4 regions of the Vibrio sp. C8 genome follow, and region 1 is predicted to be linked to each of the others. Evidence: predicted binding sites of a transcription regulator. Region 1 holds the regulator's gene; each other region holds the start of a gene.
What was found. Region 1 encodes PurR, which represses purine synthesis genes. Its sites were predicted from a motif close to TNANGNAAACGTTTNCNTNA; they were not measured.

Region 1 (4,814 bases):
CTGCTTTTCTTCCTGTGGAAGGAGCAATTGACTATGTAATGGTGTTAGGCAACGGTCATGTCGTTGACGACGATATACCGCCGACATCCGAACTTTCTCGTACCGCTCTAATGCGTTTAGCTGAAGGTATTCGCATTGTTCGCATGTATCCGGGCTCTAAGCTGATTCTTTCAGGTTATGCACAAGGTAGTGAATTTAGCCATGCTCGTATGCTGGCACGTGTTGCTTTGGCACTTGGCATTGCAAAATCCGATATTGTGTTGTTGGAAACAGCAAAAGATACATGGGAAGAAGCAAGACAAGCCGCAGCTTTCGTGCAAAACAGAAAGCTCGTATTGGTTACTTCGGCTAGCCACATGGAAAGAGCAATTAAAGAATTTGAATCGGCTGGCTTAAACCCAATACCGGCACCAACTAACTTCCTAGCGCAAGTCAATATTGCCCAACCTTGGGAAAAGTACACGCCAAAAGCGCGTTATCTGGAACAAACCGAGCGATTCTGGCATGAGACTCTTGGTCAACTTTGGCAGAATCTTCGTGACTATGTCGCCGGTTATGACGAAACAGCAACACAGAACCAATAACCAATCATTCACTCCAATTAAGACCCGCCTAGCGCGGGTTTTTATTTATATCCAAAGCACAATCTTCGAACAATTTAATCAGTAAATTTCATATAAAGCGCAATTATTGCTTAGACTTAGAAAAAGGCTGAATCGGAGTTAAGCGATGAAAGAAATTAAAGCATTCAATGACAAACGTGCTGAGATTTACTGGTGGCTTTCAGGGCTGTTTACTCATGAGCTCACCTCACAAGATTTAGAACGGTATGATTCACCAGAAATTCATAACTTCCTAGCAGGCCTTGGTGAGAATGCGCATTTAGCAGCACCTAGCCAAAAGTTCATTTCTGTCCTCGACTGGCTTCTCAAGCAACAGGATGCCCAAGTTCAAATTGCCAACAGCTTTTTTCATCTATTTTCAAAGTGTGATGAAAACTCTGCACTACCCTATGCGTCACTCTATCTTGATAAATCTAAATATGTTGGCGAGACACCAGAGCAAGCAATTGCTCAGCTCATGGAACAAAATGGGGTTCACGTACAAAAGCAACCAGATGAATCCTATGACCATCTTTCTATCGAATTGGATTTTCTTGGTCACCTGATTATTCGTTCAAACGAATTAGAGAAAGAACCGCATATGGAAAAAGCGCTTCAGTTCCAAGCAGACTATATCCGTAATCATTTACTGAGTTGGGTGCCGGAATTTTCTCTTCATTGTTCAAGTGTGGATAAATTAGGGTTTTATTCATCAATATCCGTATTATTAGTTGCTTTCTTGCAACTCGATTTACAATACCTTACTGGCAACTGATTCTCATCAATAGCGCAATTTAGGCAATGAATTGTGACTACAGTTAAGTTTGCGCCTATGATTTGTCGTTGCGAGCTAACCGTTTGCGGTTTAAACTCAACAGCAAAATATGATGAATCATTATTTAAAACGCAAACCGCTGTTTCAAAGCGGTTTTTGTGTTTTAGTGACTTTAGGCTAGAAGCTATTCAACTTCGCCGCTGCTGAATCTGGCCAGTAATCGGGTTTGTTTGACCTAATAAAATTTAGCTAAAATCAGCAGTCAAAACAGGACAAATCTATGGCTACGATTAAAGATGTTGCTCGCTTAGCAGGCGTATCAACCACAACCGTATCACACGTAATAAACAAAACTCGCTTTGTTGCTGAAGCAACTCAAGAGAAAGTTCTCGAAGCAGTAAAAGAGCTAAACTACGCACCAAGTGCAGTAGCACGTAGTTTGAAATGTAACACTACACGTACTATCGGTATGTTGGTGACACAATCGACCAACCTATTCTTCTCTGAAGTTATAGACGGTGTAGAAAGCTACTGTTACCGCCAAGGGTACACGCTAATTCTGTGTAACACGGGTGGTATTTACGAGAAGCAAAGAGACTACATTCGAATGCTGGCAGAAAAACGTGTTGATGGCATTTTGGTGATGTGCTCTGACTTAACTCAAGAACTGTCAGAAATGCTTGAATCACATGCTGACATTCCAAAAGTTATTATGGATTGGGGCCCTGAAGCGTCTAAAGCTGACAAGATTATCGACAACTCTGAACTGGGTGGTTACTTAGCAACTAAGTACCTCATCGACAGAGGCCACAAAGACATCGCTTGTCTCAGCGGTCATTTGAACAAACTGGCTTGTCAGGAGCGTATTGCTGGCTTCCGTCGCGCGATGACAGAAGCCAATTTAGAAGTGAATGACAACTGGATTCTAGAAGGCAACTTTGAATGTGACACTGCGGTTCTAGCCGCAGATAAGATCATTGCTATGGATAAGATGCCAACCGCGGTGTTCTGCTTTAACGACACAATGGCACTGGGTCTAATGTCACGTTTGCAGCAGAAAGGGGTACGCGTACCGGATGATATCTCTGTGATTGGCTACGACAACATTGAGTTAGCAGAGTACTTCTCTCCACCACTGACAACTATCCACCAACCGAAACGTCGTGTGGGTAAAAACGCCTTCGAAATCCTGCTAGAACGCATTAAAGACAAAGAACACGAACGTCGTATCTTTGAAATGCATCCAGAAATTGTTGAACGCGATACAGTAAAAGATCTGACAAAATAATAAGTTACTCTCAATATGGCCCTAGAACTTCCTTGGGCTTAAGAGATATCTCTCGCAGATTTTTTTATTGGTAATAAAAATAGCAAACATAAGGTTAATTTTTTGAACTAGAATCACATTTAGTGCATATAAATGTGATTCTAATTCAAGTTTTTGATTATTATTTTCACTGTAGTGTCACGCACAGGGCAAACCTTCTGAAAGGATGGGACGCAAAGCCTCCGGCCTAAACCAAACAATGTTCAATCATTACTGGTAGGTAGCGGGGTTGCCGATGGCAAAAATCTATACATGAGTTGACTATTGATTGACATACTCCATGTAATTTTTTGCTATTCTCTCGGACCTGAATTTGGTGGCGTATTAGTTAATACACCGAGACTAACAGCATGGATAAACCAGTACTAAAAGACTCAATGCGACTTTTTGAGCAACTAGGATGTGTGAAATCACGTTCTATGTTCGGAGGGTTCGGCATTTTCATCGACGACGCAATGTTCGCTCTTGTGGTTAATGACCGCCTGCACATTCGCGCAGATGATCTCTCCTCAATAAATTTCCAACAACAAGGTTATGAACCTTACGTTTATAAAAAACGTGGTTTCCCTGTTGTCACAAAATATTTCGCTTTACCTGAAAATGCTTGGGAAGCCCCAGAGCAGATTATTGATGAGGCGAAACAAGCTTTAGAAGCAGCAAAACAAGAACGTGAAACTCAAGCGAAAGCGAAACCCGATCGCCTTAAGGATCTACCTAACATGCGTTTGGCAACAGAACGTATGCTAAAAAAAGCAGGCATCGATTCTGTTGACATGCTTCAACAAAAAGGCGCACTCGCAGCGTTCAGAGCTGTACAAGAAACTCACACCACCACCGTTGGTTTAGAGTTACTTTGGGCATTAGAAGGTGCAATTGAAGGTAAACACTGGTCGGTGATTCCTCAATCTCGTCGTGACGAGCTAATGCAGAAGCTTTGAGTTAAAAACTCACCCTACTTAAAAAGCACTCTTTACGAGTGCTTTTTGTTTTTCTGAAGCTTTCTGTTTTTAACAAAAGGTGAGTCCAGATTGAAATTAAAAATCGACTTTCCCTTTCTTATAAACCATAGATGAAGGACATTTAATAATAATGAGCCGACTATTTGGGAGTAATAGATGAGTCGTAAACTGATACTGGGTTTAATTTTGGTCGCTGTGATTGTTTTTCTCGGTATTGAATTTAGTCAATATTTGACTCTTGAGAATGCAAAAGCACAACATGCAAACCTTTCTCACTACATAGAGCAAAACCTTCTCTACTCAGCGCTAATATATTTTGTTGCCTATGTGCTTATTACAGCTTTTTCCATTCCCGGCGCAGCGGTTGTCACTCTACTCGGAGCCGCTTTGTTTGGTTTTTGGTTTAGCCTTGCCTTAGTCTCTTTTGCAAGCACCATAGGGGCAACACTGGCTTTTCTTAGTAGCCGTTACTTACTTAGAAATTGGGTTCAACAACGTTTCAGTGACAAGCTTAACGCGATAAATGGGGGTATGAAAAAAGATGGTGCTTTCTACCTATTTACACTAAGACTCATTCCCGTGTTCCCTTTCTTCCTTATCAACCTGCTAATGGGGTTAACACCTATTTCCACCGCTCGCTATTACTTAGTGAGTCAGTTGGGTATGCTTCCGGGTACGGCTGTTTACCTTAACGCAGGCACACAACTGGCAGACATAAAGACACTTGCAGGGATCGTTTCACCAACAGTTCTGCTCTCATTCGCCTTATTGGGATTATTCCCTTTAGTTGCAAAATGGTTACTATCTAAACTTCAAAAGAGAGCGGTCACAAGCGAGTAATATGAAAATATTTATCGCTCAGCATCCAGCTGAAGCACATATTGTGTGCGGATTATTACGTCATCAAAACATTCCCTGCGAAGTAAGAGGTGAAACTCTTTTTAGCGTTCGTGGGGAAATTCCTTTTGATGAATCATCTTCACCCTATGTCTGGCTGTTAAACCTCAGCTTTCTAAAACAAGCACAATCCATTGTCCATGACTACTTGCATCCCATAAACGGAAATGAGCCAGAATGGCTTTGTGAGCATTGCGGAGAGAAAAACGAACCACAGTTCGGGTTATGTTGGAACTGCGGCTCAGAGAGCAGTT
Region 2 (4,814 bases), on a different contig from region 1:
ACTCGATAAGTTAGAGAACCGCTATCCTGAACCACCGAAAGATATGCACGCGGTTTTTCGCTATATCTCTTTGCGCTGTGATGAACTGCGCGAGAAAGGTGTGTTCAATATGTTGCTGTCTGATGGTGAATACCTGATGACATACTGTACGAATCATCTTTACTGGATCACTCGCCGTGCGCCATTTGGACGAGCCGCTTTGCTCGATGAAGATATTGAAATCAACTTTCAGGAAGAAACGACGCCGAATGATGTGGTTTCTGTGATTGCGACCCAGCCTTTAACCGGAAATGAGCAGTGGCAAAGAATGAAGCCTGGTGAATTTAATATTTTCCACTATGGTGAACTGTTCGAAAGTAACAGTGCCGATTTAATCGATGTGGCATTTGCTGCACCTAAACCGGGAAACCAAGCTCCCACAGAGCCGCTTGAGTGAAAAGCTGCGCATAGAAAACGAACATAAAAAGGGTTGATACAGTATCAACCCTTTTTGCTAACTTTAACTCTAAGCTTTCACTAGCGTTTATTCGCTAGCATAACCGTGCATGCCTAAAGGCTCGCCATCTAAGAACGCTTTGCCTTCAATCATCTCAAGTCTGCCTTCAACGAACCACTGAGTCACTAACGGATAGATACGATATTCTTGATTTTGAACGCGTTCTGTCAGTATCTCTACAGTATCTTCATCAAAAATTGGCACCCTTGCCTGAAGAATTACGGGACCACCATCGAGTTGTTCAGTCACAAAGTGAACACTGGTGCCATGCTCTTCGTCACCCGCGTGGATAGCACGCTGGTAAGTATTCAGACCTGGGTACTTAGGTAACAGTGAAGGGTGAATATTGATCATACGTCCTAAGTAGTGACGTACAAATTCACTACTCAGAATACGCATATAGCCCGCTAAAATTATAAGGTCAGGTTTATATTCATCAATTTGTTCCATCAGTGCATGATCGTAAGCATCACGAGTCTCATACTCTTTTGGATCGACAAATACTGCCGCTGCACCTGCTTTCTTAGCTCGCTCTAAGCCATAAGCAGTTGCTTTATTTGAAAAAACAGCCGTTACTCTGCCTTCACTAATGCTTGACTCACAAGCATCGATGATCGCTTGTAAATTGGTACCATTTCCTGAAATTAAAACAACAATACTCTTCATGGATTAATTGATCTCTACTTGCTCTTCACCAGCCTGAGCTGCTGCAATTTTACCGATAACCCATGCGTTTTCGCCTTCTGCTTTTAGAAGGTTAACAGCGGCTTCAGCTTGATCTTGTGGAAGGGCAATGATTAGACCAACACCACAGTTAAATGTACGGTACATCTCGTGAGTATCTACGTTGCCTTTCTCTTGTAGCCATTTGAAAATTGCAGGCCATTCCCAGCTCTTACCATCAATAACCGCTTTGGTACCTTCAGGCAGTACGCGAGGGATGTTTTCCCAGAAGCCACCGCCAGTGATGTGAGAAATAGCGTGAATGTCGTGTTCTGCAATCAGTTTAAGAGCTGACTTGATGTAAATCTTAGTTGGTTCAAGAAGGTGTTCACCAATGGTTTTACCTTCAAGCAGTTCATTTTTGTCTGCAGCAGAAACTTCTAGGATTTTACGAACTAGAGAGTAGCCGTTTGAGTGTGGACCACTAGAACCCACAGCAATCAGTGCATTACCCGCGGCAACTTTAGTACCGTCGATGATATTTTCTTTTTCTACTACGCCGACACAGAAACCCGCTACGTCGTAATCTTCGCCTTCATACATTCCTGGCATTTCAGCAGTTTCGCCACCGATTAGAGCACAGCCAGCTTGAACACAGCCATCAGCAATACCAGACACAACATCAGCTGCTGTGTTTACATCTAGCTTACCTGTTGCGTAGTAATCTAGGAAAAACAGTGGCTCAGCACCTTGTACAATCAGGTCGTTTACACACATAGCCACTAAGTCGATACCAATGGTGTCGTGCTTTTTCATATCCAAAGCAAGACGAAGTTTGGTACCCACACCATCTGTACCAGAAACAAGTACAGGTTGTTTGTATTTGGTTGGAAGCTCGCACAATGCACCAAAGCCACCAATGCCACCCATTACCTCAGGGCGACGAGTACGCTTTACAGCACCTTTAATTCGTTCAACAAGTGCATTGCCTGCATCGATATCAACGCCAGCATCTTTGTAGCTAAGTGAAGTCTTGTTACCGCTCACGGGGAAGTTCCTCGGTCTAATTGGATATGAAAACGGCGCTATTCTACAGGGCTTAAAACAAAAAGGAAAACGTTTGCGTCAGTTTTTTATCGCGATTTTTGGTCGGTAAAGTTGAAAAAATAGGTGTATAATCCCGAGGTTTATTTAAATTGTGCCGGAGATGGAAATGAAAGTTGTTGAAGTTAAACACCCTCTTGTTAAACATAAAATTGGCTTGATGAGAGAAGGTGACATCAGTACTAAGCGCTTTCGTGAGTTAGCAACAGAAGTAGGTAGCCTACTGACTTATGAAGCAACTTCAGACTTTGAAACTGAGAAAGTAACCATTAATGGATGGAATGGTCCTGTTGAAGTTGACCAAATTAAAGGTAAAAAAGTAACTGTAGTTCCTATCCTACGTGCTGGCTTAGGTATGATGGACGGTGTACTAGAGCATATTCCTAGCGCACGTATCAGTGTAGTCGGAATTTACCGTGATGAAGAAACTCTAGAACCAGTACCATACTTCAACAAACTTGCTTCAAATATTGAAGAACGCATTGCACTGGTTGTTGATCCTATGTTGGCAACTGGCGGTTCTATGATCGCAACGATCGATCTTCTGAAAGAGAAAGGCTGTAACCAAATCAAAGTATTGGTTCTTGTGTCTGCGCCAGAAGGTATTGAAGCGCTAGAAAAAGCTCACCCAGATGTGGAGCTTTACACTGCGGCGATTGATGAAAAACTGAATGACAAAGGTTACATCGTTCCGGGTCTTGGTGACGCTGGCGATAAGATTTTTGGTACTAAGTAACTTAGGTTACTGAAAAGAAAAGGGAGCTTAGGCTCCCTTTTCTGTTTTTACTGAAAGTCTTACTTCTTTAAACCTAAGGTTCCACCGACTCTAGGTGTGTTTGATGGCTTATTGTTGCCTCTCGCAATTTGCTGATTCGGTTTGCTATGTTGAGGTTTACCTTGCTGAGCTCTGCCTTGGTTGTCACTTCTCGCTTTGCCTTTCTTTGAGTTTGGCGCATGGCGGAAGGTATCTGCATTGTGACCTTGATATGTTTTATCTTTGAAAGAGCTAGAACTCTGGTTTCTGCGAGCTTTTGATTCTCGGTTTTCTTCTCGGCTATCGAACAATTTTGCATCTGTCGCTTTGCGTATACTGTGTCCTTTCGCGTCAACTTTTGATGCTTCTTCAGTACCAGTAGAACCCTCACACATAGCCAAAATCTCTGCCACTTCAGCGTCGGTAAGATAGCGCCATTTCCCGTTTGGAATACCATCCAAAGAAATATTCATAATACGAACACGACGCAGTTTAAATACTTCATACCCTAGAGCTTCACACATACGGCGAATTTGACGATTGAGACCTTGGGTCAGAACGATACGAAATGAAAATTTGGTCTCCATTTCCACTTTACATGGCAAGGTCACCGTATCGAGAATTCTGACGCCAGAAGACATCTGCTTAATAAAATCCGGTGTGATTGGCTTATCGACACGAACCACGTACTCTTTTTCGTGGTTATTGCCCGCGCGCAGGATCTTGTTAACGATGTCGCCATCGTTAGTCAGGAAAATCAAGCCATCTGAAGGTTTATCTAAGCGGCCGATAGGGAAAATACGGCTCTTATGGCCGATAAAATCGACAATATTCCCCGGAACATCTCGTTCAGTCGTACAAGTGATACCAGTAGGTTTGTTGAGTGCGATATAGATAGGTTTTTCTTTGGTGCGAAGTGACTTACCGTCAATCAGCACTTCATCATCATCGGTGACTTTGGTACCCATCTCAGGCACTTTACCATTGATGGTGACTCGACCTTGGTCAATGAGCTTATCGGCTTCGCGACGAGAGCAATAACCAGTTTCACTAATGTATTTGTTTAGGCGTTTGCCTTCAGATTGTGACATGTTGTCTCCTGTAACGTTTCACAACGGCTTTTCTTGAAAACGATGATAGTAATGTTTTCAAAATAAATAATGTTTTCGAAATCAAGAATGCTTTCGAAATAATTAAAGTGTTCAAAATTTGGCGAGGGCGCATTCTAACAGGTATCTATGCTTAGCCAAGCCGTTTCTGGTGGCGCTCTCTGTTTTCGTTTTTCTTATCTACACTTTTCTTAAACAATACGTAAAGAGCCCCCGTGCCGCCGTGGAAGCGTTGTGCGCTATGAATGCATTGCACTTCTTTCATCTGAGTTAACCAGTGTGCGACAAAACTTTTCATCAATGCGGGAGGATTAGAACGTTCTCCTTTGCCATGCACGATAATCACGGTTCTGACATCCATTCGCATGCATTGATTAACGAAGGCTACCACCTCGTCACGCGCTTGTTTGAGTGTTTTGCGGTGTAAATCAAGGCGAGCCTGAATCGGGTACTTACCCAAGCGCATTTTTTTGTAGACCCCGTCCTGAACGCCATTACGCTTAAACTCAACGTGGTCATCTGGTTTTAGCATTGGAGCATGGTCGATAGAAAGATAATCAGGGTCATTTTCTGAATGGGTAATGGCGGCTTCTCGTTTAGCGAGTTGAGCCTCTGTAACCTGATAAGACTTACTAAGTTCAGCAGTATCTTGCTTGATCGGTCTTACATCACCCATCATTTGATGAAA
Region 3 (4,814 bases), on a different contig from region 1:
TCTTTTCCGGTGACAATAATTGAAGCTGATGTTTTTGTTTATCGAGATGTTGTTGCGTTTGGTTGATTTGAGCTTGAATTGCACGCTCTAAACGCATGCTGTATTCGTCTAACTGTTGCTGCTGACGTTGTAAACGATTAGCGGGGTGCTGTCTGTCTAAACGATGTTGCAACTGTTTCAACTCCACTTTCTGCTGAGCAAAATAGTGACGCATTGCGCTGGCAATTTTATGGCGATAGTTTTGAAACGCTTGCTTCTTATTGGTGTTGTCTCGGCTAACCAGTTCAGCGGCAGCTGATGGAGTCGGCGCTCGAACATCGGCTACGAAATCGGCAATGGTAACGTCAATTTCGTGCCCAACCGCACTGATAATCGGGATTTGACTGGCAGCAATAGTACGAGCAACAATTTCGTTGTTAAAGCACCATAAATCTTCTAATGAACCACCGCCACGACCTACGATCAACACATCACATTCCGCACGGGAATTCGCACACCCAATCGCTTGAGCAATTTGAATAGCAGCCTCTTCTCCCTGAACAAGAGTAGGGTAGATGATCACAGGCAAGCTTGGATCTCGGCGTTTAAGTACTTGAAGAATATCGTGCAGAGCTGCACCGGTTTTTGATGTGATTACACCCACGCATCTTGGATGTTCAGGAAGGCTTTGCTTTAAGGTATGAGCGAACAAGCCTTCAGAAGCCAACTTCATTTTTAGTTGGTCGAATTCCTGTTGTAAGCGACCATCACCTTCAGGCTGCATACTTTCAATGATGATTTGATAATCACCACGCGGTTCATACAGGGATAATCGTGCTTTCACCAATACTTGCTGGCCATTCTTCGGCTTAAAGTTCACAAAGCGATTATTGCCTTTGAACATGGCGCATTTTACTTGGGCGCGAGAGTCTTTAAGCGTTAGATACCAGTGACCAGAAACAGGAGCAGAGAAATTGGAAATTTCACCAATTAACCAAACGATGCCCATTTCATTTTCTAGTAATAATCGGACTTCAGCATTAAGACGAGAAACGGTGTAGATGTTTGGATTGGTATTGGAAGGCACTAATTTTTCAACCAGACGTGAGTATGGAAATTAGCGGCAATATAATACATAGCAAGGGGCGGAATGCAAATTAAAATGAAAAAAATGTGTAGCCAAGCGATTGCGTCGGGCGTATAATCCGTCCGCAATATCTAATCCAAATGTAAATTTTCGGGATGGTTAAACATTCTATTCGAAAAGGACATTTGGATTGTTTTTATATTTACCCTCTAAATTGTGAGATATTGCAAATGCTTAGAATTGCCAAAGAAGCGCTGACATTCGACGATGTTCTACTCGTACCAGCACACTCCACCGTTCTCCCAAACACTGCCGATCTACATACGCAGCTAACCAAAAATATTACACTAAATATTCCAATGATTTCTGCGTCTATGGACACAGTGACAGAGGCTCGTTTAGCTATCGCTCTTGCACAAGAAGGCGGTATTGGCTTTATTCACAAGAATATGTCAATCGAGCAGCAAGCAGCTGAAGTTCGTAAAGTTAAGAAATTCGAAGCTGGTGTTGTTGTTGACCCTGTCACAGTAAACCCAGAAGCGACGATTGCAGATGTTATTGAACTGACAGAAAAGCACGGTTTTGCTGGTTTCCCAGTGGTAACGGATAACAACGAACTTGTTGGTATCATTACTGGTCGTGATGTTCGTTTTGTTACTGATTTAACAAAAGAAGTTGGCTCAGTGATGACGCCTAAAGAGCGTCTTGCAGCTGTGAAAGAAGGCGCAACCCGCGCTGAAGTTCAAGAAAAAATGCACGAAGCTCGTGTTGAGAAAGTACTGGTTGTGAACGATGAGTTCCAACTAACCGGTATGATCACAGCAAAAGATTTCCACAAAGCAGAACGTAAACCAAACGCATGTAAAGATGCTCGTGGTCGCCTACGTGTAGGTGCTGCAGTAGGTGCCGGCGCTGGTAACGAAGAGCGCGTAGCCGCTCTTGTTGAAGCAGGTGTTGACGTTCTCCTTATCGACTCTTCACACGGTCACTCAGAAGGTGTTCTAAACCGCATCCGTGAAACTCGTGCAGCTTACCCAGACCTAGATATCATTGGTGGTAACGTAGCGACTGGTGCTGGCGCTAAAGCTCTTATTGATGCTGGTGTTAGTGCTGTAAAAGTAGGTATCGGCCCTGGTTCTATCTGTACAACTCGTATTGTAACGGGTGTAGGTGTTCCTCAAATCACAGCAATTTCTGATGCCGCTGAAGTGGCAAATGAATATGGCATTCCAGTCATTGCTGATGGCGGTATCCGTTTCTCTGGCGACATCTGTAAAGCAATCGCAGCTGGCGCATCTTGCGTCATGGTTGGTTCAATGTTCGCAGGTACTGAAGAAGCACCGGGTGAAATCATTCTATACAACGGTCGTTCTTATAAGTCATACCGCGGTATGGGTTCTTTGGGTGCTATGTCTCAAGGTTCTTCAGATCGTTACTTCCAAACTGATAACGCAGCTGACAAGCTCGTTCCAGAAGGTATTGAAGGTCGTATCGCATACAAAGGTCGTCTGAAAGAGATCGTTCATCAACAGATGGGTGGTTTACGTTCAAGCATGGGTCTAACTGGTTCAGCTACTATCGAAGACATGCGTACTAAAGCAGAATTTGTACGTATTTCTGGTGCTGGTATGGCCGAGTCTCACGTACACGACGTTCAAATCACAAAAGAAGCGCCAAACTACCGTTTAGGTTAATTTCGCTAAAGAATATTAATCTAACGTAAACGTTTGCTTTTTACTTGATGACTTATAGAGAGGCGAGTAGACTCGCCTCCGATTCTCCATTTAGCTGATAAGATTGCTCAATATGACAAAGAACATTCATGATCAACGAATTCTGATCCTAGATTTCGGCTCACAATATACTCAACTTGTTGCTCGTCGCGTACGTGAAATCGGTGTTTACTGTGAACTGTGGAGCTGGGACGTAGAAGATGCGGATATTCGCGAATTCAATCCTGATGGCATTATCCTTTCTGGTGGTCCAGAAAGTGTAACTGAACAAAACTCTCCTCGCGCACCTCAATATGTATTTGACTCTGGCGTTCCAGTTCTAGGTGTATGTTACGGCATGCAAACAATGGCAGAACAGCTTGGTGGTCGCGTAGCAAGTTCAGAAGAACGTGAGTTCGGCTACGCACAAGTTAAAGTATCTGGTGAATCTGCGCTGTTCAAAGATCTTGCTGAGATTCAAGATGTTTGGATGAGCCACGGTGATAAAGTTGTTGAAATTCCTGCTGACTTCGTAAAAGTTGGCGAAACAGACACTTGTCCTTACGCGGCAATGGCTAATGAAGAGAAGAAATACTACGGTGTTCAGTTCCACCCAGAAGTAACGCACACGAAACAAGGCCTACAAATGCTAGAGAACTTTGTTCTTGGCGCATGTGGCTGTGAGCGTTTATGGACATCTGAATCTATCATTGAAGACGCAATTGCACGTATCAAAGAACAAGTAGGTGACGATGAAGTTATCCTTGGCTTGTCTGGTGGTGTCGATTCTTCTGTGGTCGCAATGCTTGTTCACCGTGCAATCGGCGACAAACTGACTTGTGTATTCGTAGACAACGGCTTACTTCGCCTTAATGAAGGTGAGCAAGTGATGGAAATGTTTGGCGATAAATTCGGCCTAAACATCATCAAAGTGGATGCTGAAGAGCGTTTCCTAAATGCTCTGGAAGGTAAGTCTGATCCAGAAGAGAAACGTAAGACAATTGGTCACGTGTTTGTTGACGTATTCGATGAAGAGTCGAAGAAGTTGAAAAATGCAAAATGGTTGGCTCAAGGCACCATCTACCCAGATGTGATTGAATCAGCAGCATCTAAGACAGGTAAAGCTCACGTAATCAAATCTCACCATAACGTTGGCGGTTTGCCAGACGATATGGAAATGGGCTTGGTTGAGCCACTACGTGAATTGTTCAAAGATGAAGTACGTAAGATCGGTCTAGAACTTGGTCTTCCATACAATATGCTTTACCGACACCCATTCCCTGGACCAGGTTTAGGTGTTCGCGTTCTTGGTGAAATCAAGAAAGAATACTGTGACTTACTTCGTCGTGCGGATGCTATCTTCATTGAAGAACTACATGCAGCGGATCTATACAACAAAGTATCTCAAGCATTTACGGTATTCCTACCAGTACGCTCAGTAGGCGTAATGGGTGATGGTCGTAAATATGACTGGGTTGTATCGCTACGTGCAGTAGAAACTATCGATTTCATGACTGCGCATTGGGCACACCTACCTTATGATTTCCTAGGTAAAGTGTCTAACCGCATCATCAACGAAGTGAATGGTATTTCACGCGTGGTTTACGACATTTCTGGTAAGCCGCCAGCGACAATCGAGTGGGAATAACATTCGATTAGAGAAAATAGCAAAGCCCCAGAGAACCTCTGGGGCTTTCTTTTTTAAGTTAGAAAATATGTCTGAGTTATTGCAATGCTTAAATATCAAGCAATCGTCCTACGGTGGGTAATTTGCTCGCGTTTTAAATCTATGTTTTTTATAAGGTTATCTTTTCTTTGTACAGTACAAGTAGCTTTTGGTCTTCTGTAACTCAATAACTATAAAAGTGGAATATAAGTTTTTGTAAATGAGGTCTTTATTTTATCTAGCCGTCCATTAAAATCCGCGCGTAAATTTTATCCACTTTTTTTAAGGTACATGAGTAATGTCTACTAAATTAGCTAACCCAGCACCACTTGGTCTAATGGGTTTCGGTATGACTACAATTCTGCTTAAC
Region 4 (4,814 bases), on a different contig from region 1:
GAGCCAACTGGAACAAAGCCATTCAACTGTATACACAAGCCAGCCAGCTCGCCAAACTAGGCAGTTTAGAACAAGCGCGATACGACGCTCGTATTGATCAGCTGATGATTCAAAGAGAACGCTTCTTATCGCTTCAATAATAAAAAGAGAAAGTAAGGAAAAACTATGTCTGTCGTGATTTATCACAATCCGAAATGCTCAAAAAGTCGTGAAACACTGGCTTTATTGGAACAAAACAGTGTCCAGCCAGAAGTCGTCAAGTATCTTGAAGCGCCACTCAGTGTTGAACTATTAAAAACACTTTACGCGCAACTAGGCGTGGCATCTGTGCGTGATATGATGCGAACCAAAGAAGATGTCTACAAAGAACTTGCTTTAGGTGATGCCAGCGTTTCTGACGACCAACTGTTCACTGCTATGGTCGAAAATCCGAAGCTGATTGAACGTCCAATCGTCGTTGCCAATGGTAAGGCTCGCTTAGGTCGTCCACCAGAACAGGTTCTAGAAATCTTATGATGACCAATGTGGTTGTACTCTATTACAGCCGACACGGTAGTACTCAATCTTTAGCAAGGCAGATTGCTCGAGGTATTAACAGTATCCCGGATTGTGAAGCGATTCTGAGAACAGTTCCGGAGATCAACAGCAATGAAACCAATGCAGAAGATCCGTATATCACTTTAGATGAGCTGAAGAACTGCGATGGTTTGGCTTTGGGCAGCCCTGCATGGTTTGGCAACATGGCCGCACCTTTGAAACACTTTTGGGACCAAACCACACCTTTGTGGCTAAACGGCGATTTGATAGATAAACCTGCTTGTGTGTTTACCTCTTCATCCACCTTACATGGCGGTCAAGAAAGTACACAACAAACCATGATGTTACCTCTGCTTCATCATGGCATGGTTATTATGGGCATCCCCTACTCTGAGCCGAAACTGCATACTTCCGTATCAGGTGGTACCCCCTACGGTGCTAGCCACGTATCGCAAATGAACAGCAAACTCTCTGAAGATGAAAGCGAACTTGCACGTCAACTCGGAAAACGTCTTGCTAAGTTAGCGCGGCAACTAAAAGAAGCATCGAATTAAAGACTGTCTCTGTTCAAAAGACGAGTCGCATTAAAGGAACGACAATGAGTGTTGATATGACCTCAAAAACCAAACAATTTCGCTGGTTAGCTCTGACAAGTAACCTCGCTTTGATTGTTTGGATAGCTTTATGGCAACTGGATTTATCGCCACACCCACATCTTAATCCATTAGCGTTAACAGTAGCGTGGCTGATTCCACTGCTGTTGCCTCTACCGGGTATCTTAGCGGGTAAACCTTATACCCACGCTTGGGCCAACTTTATTCTGATGCTGTATTTCTTACATGCTTTCACCATTTTGTATGTAGACGATGGTGAACGCTGGCTGGCAGCAGTCGAACTGTTCCTCACTTTCTCAGCATTTATGGGCAACGTGTTGTATGCAAGACATCGTGGTAAAGAGTTAGGGCTAAAATTGACAAAGCTTTCTGTCGTTGAAAAACAAGAGAAACAACGATTCGACCAAGAGTAGCAAAGACTTTAAAGAGTAAAAAGAAAGCCCCTGTTGTGATGAGTAACAGGGGCTTTCTTATATTTATTTGCGTCTATCTTGTCTTTTGATACTTAGTCGGACAGCTTAATCTAACCAAGTAAAACGCAGAGTTTTCACCATAGGAACAGGCTCCGTCACGACCGACATATCACCTTGTTGAGTTGGTGAACCGCTATCAACAGAGTTCACAGCCGCAGGCTCAGTGGTTCCAAGCGCTGGATGTTGTGGATTTTGAACTGAGCTTCCTTCTTCAGTTGGCGGTTCCACAGGTAAAGGTTGCGAAACTTCTTGCTCTGGTGCCTTCTGAACTTGAGCAATTCGTAGCACTTCTTGTTCGAAATCCTCTTCTGTCGCAAGCAAGTGAACATTGAACTCCACTTCTTGACCTTGGATTTTAAGAATGTCGAGTGAAGCCACCGAGCTCAACGCTTTTAAGCGCTTTTCTAATGAGAAAAAGTCTTCGGCATTTTTAATTGAATCAAATGACGCTTGAACAGTTTGTGAAGATTCAGAGCCAATCAGTACAGAGTTTTTCTGTGCATAGTAGTCACTGATTTGATCAATCATATCTGCCGCTGCGGCACTACCAGATGCTCTTCCTGTCATTGGCGCTTTCTGTGACTGAAGCATGTTGTAAGCATTTTGGTCATACAGTGTCCAACGCAAATCGTTGCCTTGCGCTTTAACTACAAGTACTGCATCCGTTGGATAACGATCACTTGCCAAGCTGATAGGTTTAATAAAACCACCCCACAGATCAGAAATTTCTAACCCTGTAATGTCATCAAAATCACCAACAGGAACAGTAATAGGCAAACCTCTCGCCAAGGATTCCTCTTTCAACTGTTTTAGAATCTTAGAGTCAGAATGTTCCCAACTGATCACACGTTCGTATGGGGTTTCTTCCACCAGCCAAACTAAAAGGTTAGCGCGATTTTCAGGCCAGAATGGCAACTGAGCTTGAGTAATCAGAGAACGAATTTGCGGCGCGCTGAACTGCATGGTTATTGTAGAGACATCGTTTGTCTGACCATAACTAAACTGGTTTAAATATTGGTTATATTTACTTAACGCCTTTTGAACTACTTCATTGTTTACGGAATCTTTATCGCCCGTGGCGCGAACAATAACGTTTTGCATACCCAGCGATCGAGCTTTGGCATCTGCACCTTCTTGTGTCTGATCAATAACGACTTCTGTTTTGTACAGATTTACCGTGGTGAGTGCAGAAGCTGGAAGAGACGTTAATCCCATCAGCAAAAAAGCTAAATAGCGCATATTGTTCCTACGTTCTAAGTTTCTGAAAGTTGATGATAAGCAACTATCGTTTATGGGGCAAGGTGAGTGCTCACCACTGGTAATAAAAGTTTCCAAACTTTTACTTTGGCTCGCCGAATGCAAATGACAAAAGTAGCAAAAATTGATCTAGTTTAAATGGCAAACGTTTGCAAAAGTGATAGAATCCCGCGAATTTTGTTTAGCTACAGGGAAAATACCATGAAAAATGCCATTTTGGGCACTCAGATGCTGTTTGTTGCATTTGGGGCGTTAGTGCTAGTTCCGCTGCTGACGGGACTCGATCCTAACGTTGCTTTATTCGGTGCTGGTGCCGGCACATTACTCTTCCAAATTATTACCCGTCGTTCTGTTCCTATCTTCCTCGCTTCTTCTTTTGCCTTTATTGCTCCTATCATGTTTGGTGTTCAAACATGGGGTGTTGCTGCAACTATGGGTGGCTTAGTGGCAGCAGGTGCGGTTTATATTATTCTTGGCAGCTTCATTAAACTTCGCGGTGTAGAGTTCATCCACAAAATACTGCCACCAGTCGTAGTTGGCCCTGTGATTATGGTTATCGGTCTTGGTCTAGCACCAGCGGCAGTTAACATGGCGTTAGGTAAGAGTGGTGATGGTGCATTCCAACTGGTTGACGGCGATGCTTCTCTTTGGATTTCTTGTATCTCTCTACTGGTGACTATCATCGCTAGCGTATTTGCGAAAGGTTACTTTAAGTTAATCCCAATCGTGTGCGGCATTATTGCAGGTTACGCTCTGTCTCTATTCTTTGGCGTTGTAGACTTCACTCCGGTTCGTGAAGCGGCTTGGTTCGCAATGCCTAATTTCACTTTCCCAGAGTTCAACATCAACGCAATTCTATTCATGATCCCTGTTGCAATCGCTCCTGCGGTAGAGCACGTGGGTGACATGCTGGCAATTTCGAACGTAACGGGTAAAGACTATATTAAGAAGCCGGGGCTACACCGCACTATCGCGGGTGACGGAGCGGCAACTATGCTTGCTGCATTCTTAGGTGCTCCACCAAACACGACTTATTCAGAAGTTACTGGTGCAGTAATGCTCACCAAAGCATTCAACCCGGTGATCATGACTTGGGCAGCTATCACAGCGATCGTACTTGCACTTGTCGGTAAACTAGGTGCTCTACTACAAACTATCCCTGTACCTGTAATGGGCGGCATCATGATTCTTCTGTTCGGTTCTATTGCAACTGTGGGTCTAAACACACTAATCAAAAACCACGTCGACCTACACAAATCACGCAACCTAGTGATTGTGGCTGTAACACTGGTATTTGGTATTGGCGGTATGGCTTTCGGCGTGGGCGACTTCAGCCTACAAGGCGTAAGCTTGTGCGGTATTGTTGCTATCCTACTAAACCTTCTTCTACCAAAAGATTTGGGCGAAAACCACATTGTGGATAACGCACAAATGGAAGAAGAAACACAAAATTCTTAATAGGGAAGTTACTATCTCTGCTAAAACGGCCTCTTATAAGAGGCCGTTTTTATTGCTTATTATCGATTAGGCTTCAAGACACAAGTCTACAAACTGAGCTCGCGTTAATGACGCTAAATCTTGCGGCGCTAGCTCAATCTCCAACCCTCTCTTCCCTGCACTCACACAAATGCTTGCCAGCTCAGTGGCACTGTGATGGATGAAAGTCGGTAGCGCTTTCTTTTGTCCTAAAGGACTGATTCCGCCAACCACATATCCGGTTGTCTTCTGCGCTATGTCAGGATTAGCCATATCGGCCTTTTTAGCTTTCGCCGCTTTCGCTGCCAGTTTGAGATTCAGTTTCTGATCAACGGGAATAATAGCTACAGCAAGGTTTTTCTCTTCGCCATTAAGGCAAAAAAGTAACGTTTTGAACACGGTTTTTGGATCTTGACCTAACGCTTCTGCCGCTTCTAAACCATAGCTGGCGTTGTTG

Region 2: purM (phosphoribosylformylglycinamidine cyclo-ligase) is a predicted target of PurR. The motif match lies at 2,268-2,287, and genes of this name have one in related genera.
Region 3: guaB (IMP dehydrogenase) is a predicted target of PurR. The motif match lies at 1,155-1,174, and genes of this name have one in related genera.
Region 4: ACRQQK_RS05140 (uracil-xanthine permease family protein) is a predicted target of PurR. The motif match lies at 3,019-3,038, and genes of this name have one in related genera.

What each region holds. Positions count from the first base shown of each region.
Region 1 is NZ_JBPAOE010000011.1:378,855-383,668, reverse strand. Features, by position in the region: gene elyC (envelope biogenesis factor ElyC) at 1-584, shown strand, start outside; gene torD (molecular chaperone TorD) at 730-1,377, shown strand; gene purR (HTH-type transcriptional repressor PurR) at 1,658-2,665, shown strand; cyclic di-GMP riboswitch class I at 2,843-2,941, shown strand; gene ACRQQK_RS07760 (TfoX/Sxy family DNA transformation protein) at 3,055-3,642, shown strand; gene ACRQQK_RS07755 (TVP38/TMEM64 family protein) at 3,820-4,503, shown strand; gene ACRQQK_RS07750 (DUF7577 domain-containing protein) at 4,505-4,814, shown strand, end outside.
Region 2 is NZ_JBPAOE010000005.1:14,693-19,506, reverse strand. Features, by position in the region: gene ACRQQK_RS03100 (class II glutamine amidotransferase) at 1-436, shown strand, start outside; gene purN (phosphoribosylglycinamide formyltransferase) at 524-1,162, opposite strand; gene purM (phosphoribosylformylglycinamidine cyclo-ligase) at 1,166-2,206, opposite strand; gene upp (uracil phosphoribosyltransferase) at 2,373-2,999, shown strand; gene rluF (23S rRNA pseudouridine(2604) synthase RluF) at 3,059-4,108, opposite strand; gene smrA (DNA endonuclease SmrA) at 4,260-4,814, opposite strand, start outside.
Region 3 is NZ_JBPAOE010000053.1:62,278-67,091, forward strand. Features, by position in the region: gene xseA (exodeoxyribonuclease VII large subunit) at 1-1,066, opposite strand, end outside; gene guaB (IMP dehydrogenase) at 1,297-2,760, shown strand; gene guaA (glutamine-hydrolyzing GMP synthase) at 2,873-4,426, shown strand; gene ACRQQK_RS20605 (acetate uptake transporter) at 4,743-4,814, shown strand, end outside.
Region 4 is NZ_JBPAOE010000009.1:11,529-16,342, forward strand. Features, by position in the region: gene bepA (beta-barrel assembly-enhancing protease) at 1-140, shown strand, start outside; gene arsC (arsenate reductase (glutaredoxin)) at 166-516, shown strand; gene wrbA (NAD(P)H:quinone oxidoreductase) at 516-1,091, shown strand; gene ACRQQK_RS05130 (DUF2069 domain-containing protein) at 1,136-1,564, shown strand; gene ACRQQK_RS05135 (DUF2066 domain-containing protein) at 1,670-2,863, opposite strand; gene ACRQQK_RS05140 (uracil-xanthine permease family protein) at 3,083-4,339, shown strand; gene ybaK (Cys-tRNA(Pro) deacylase) at 4,406-4,814, opposite strand, start outside.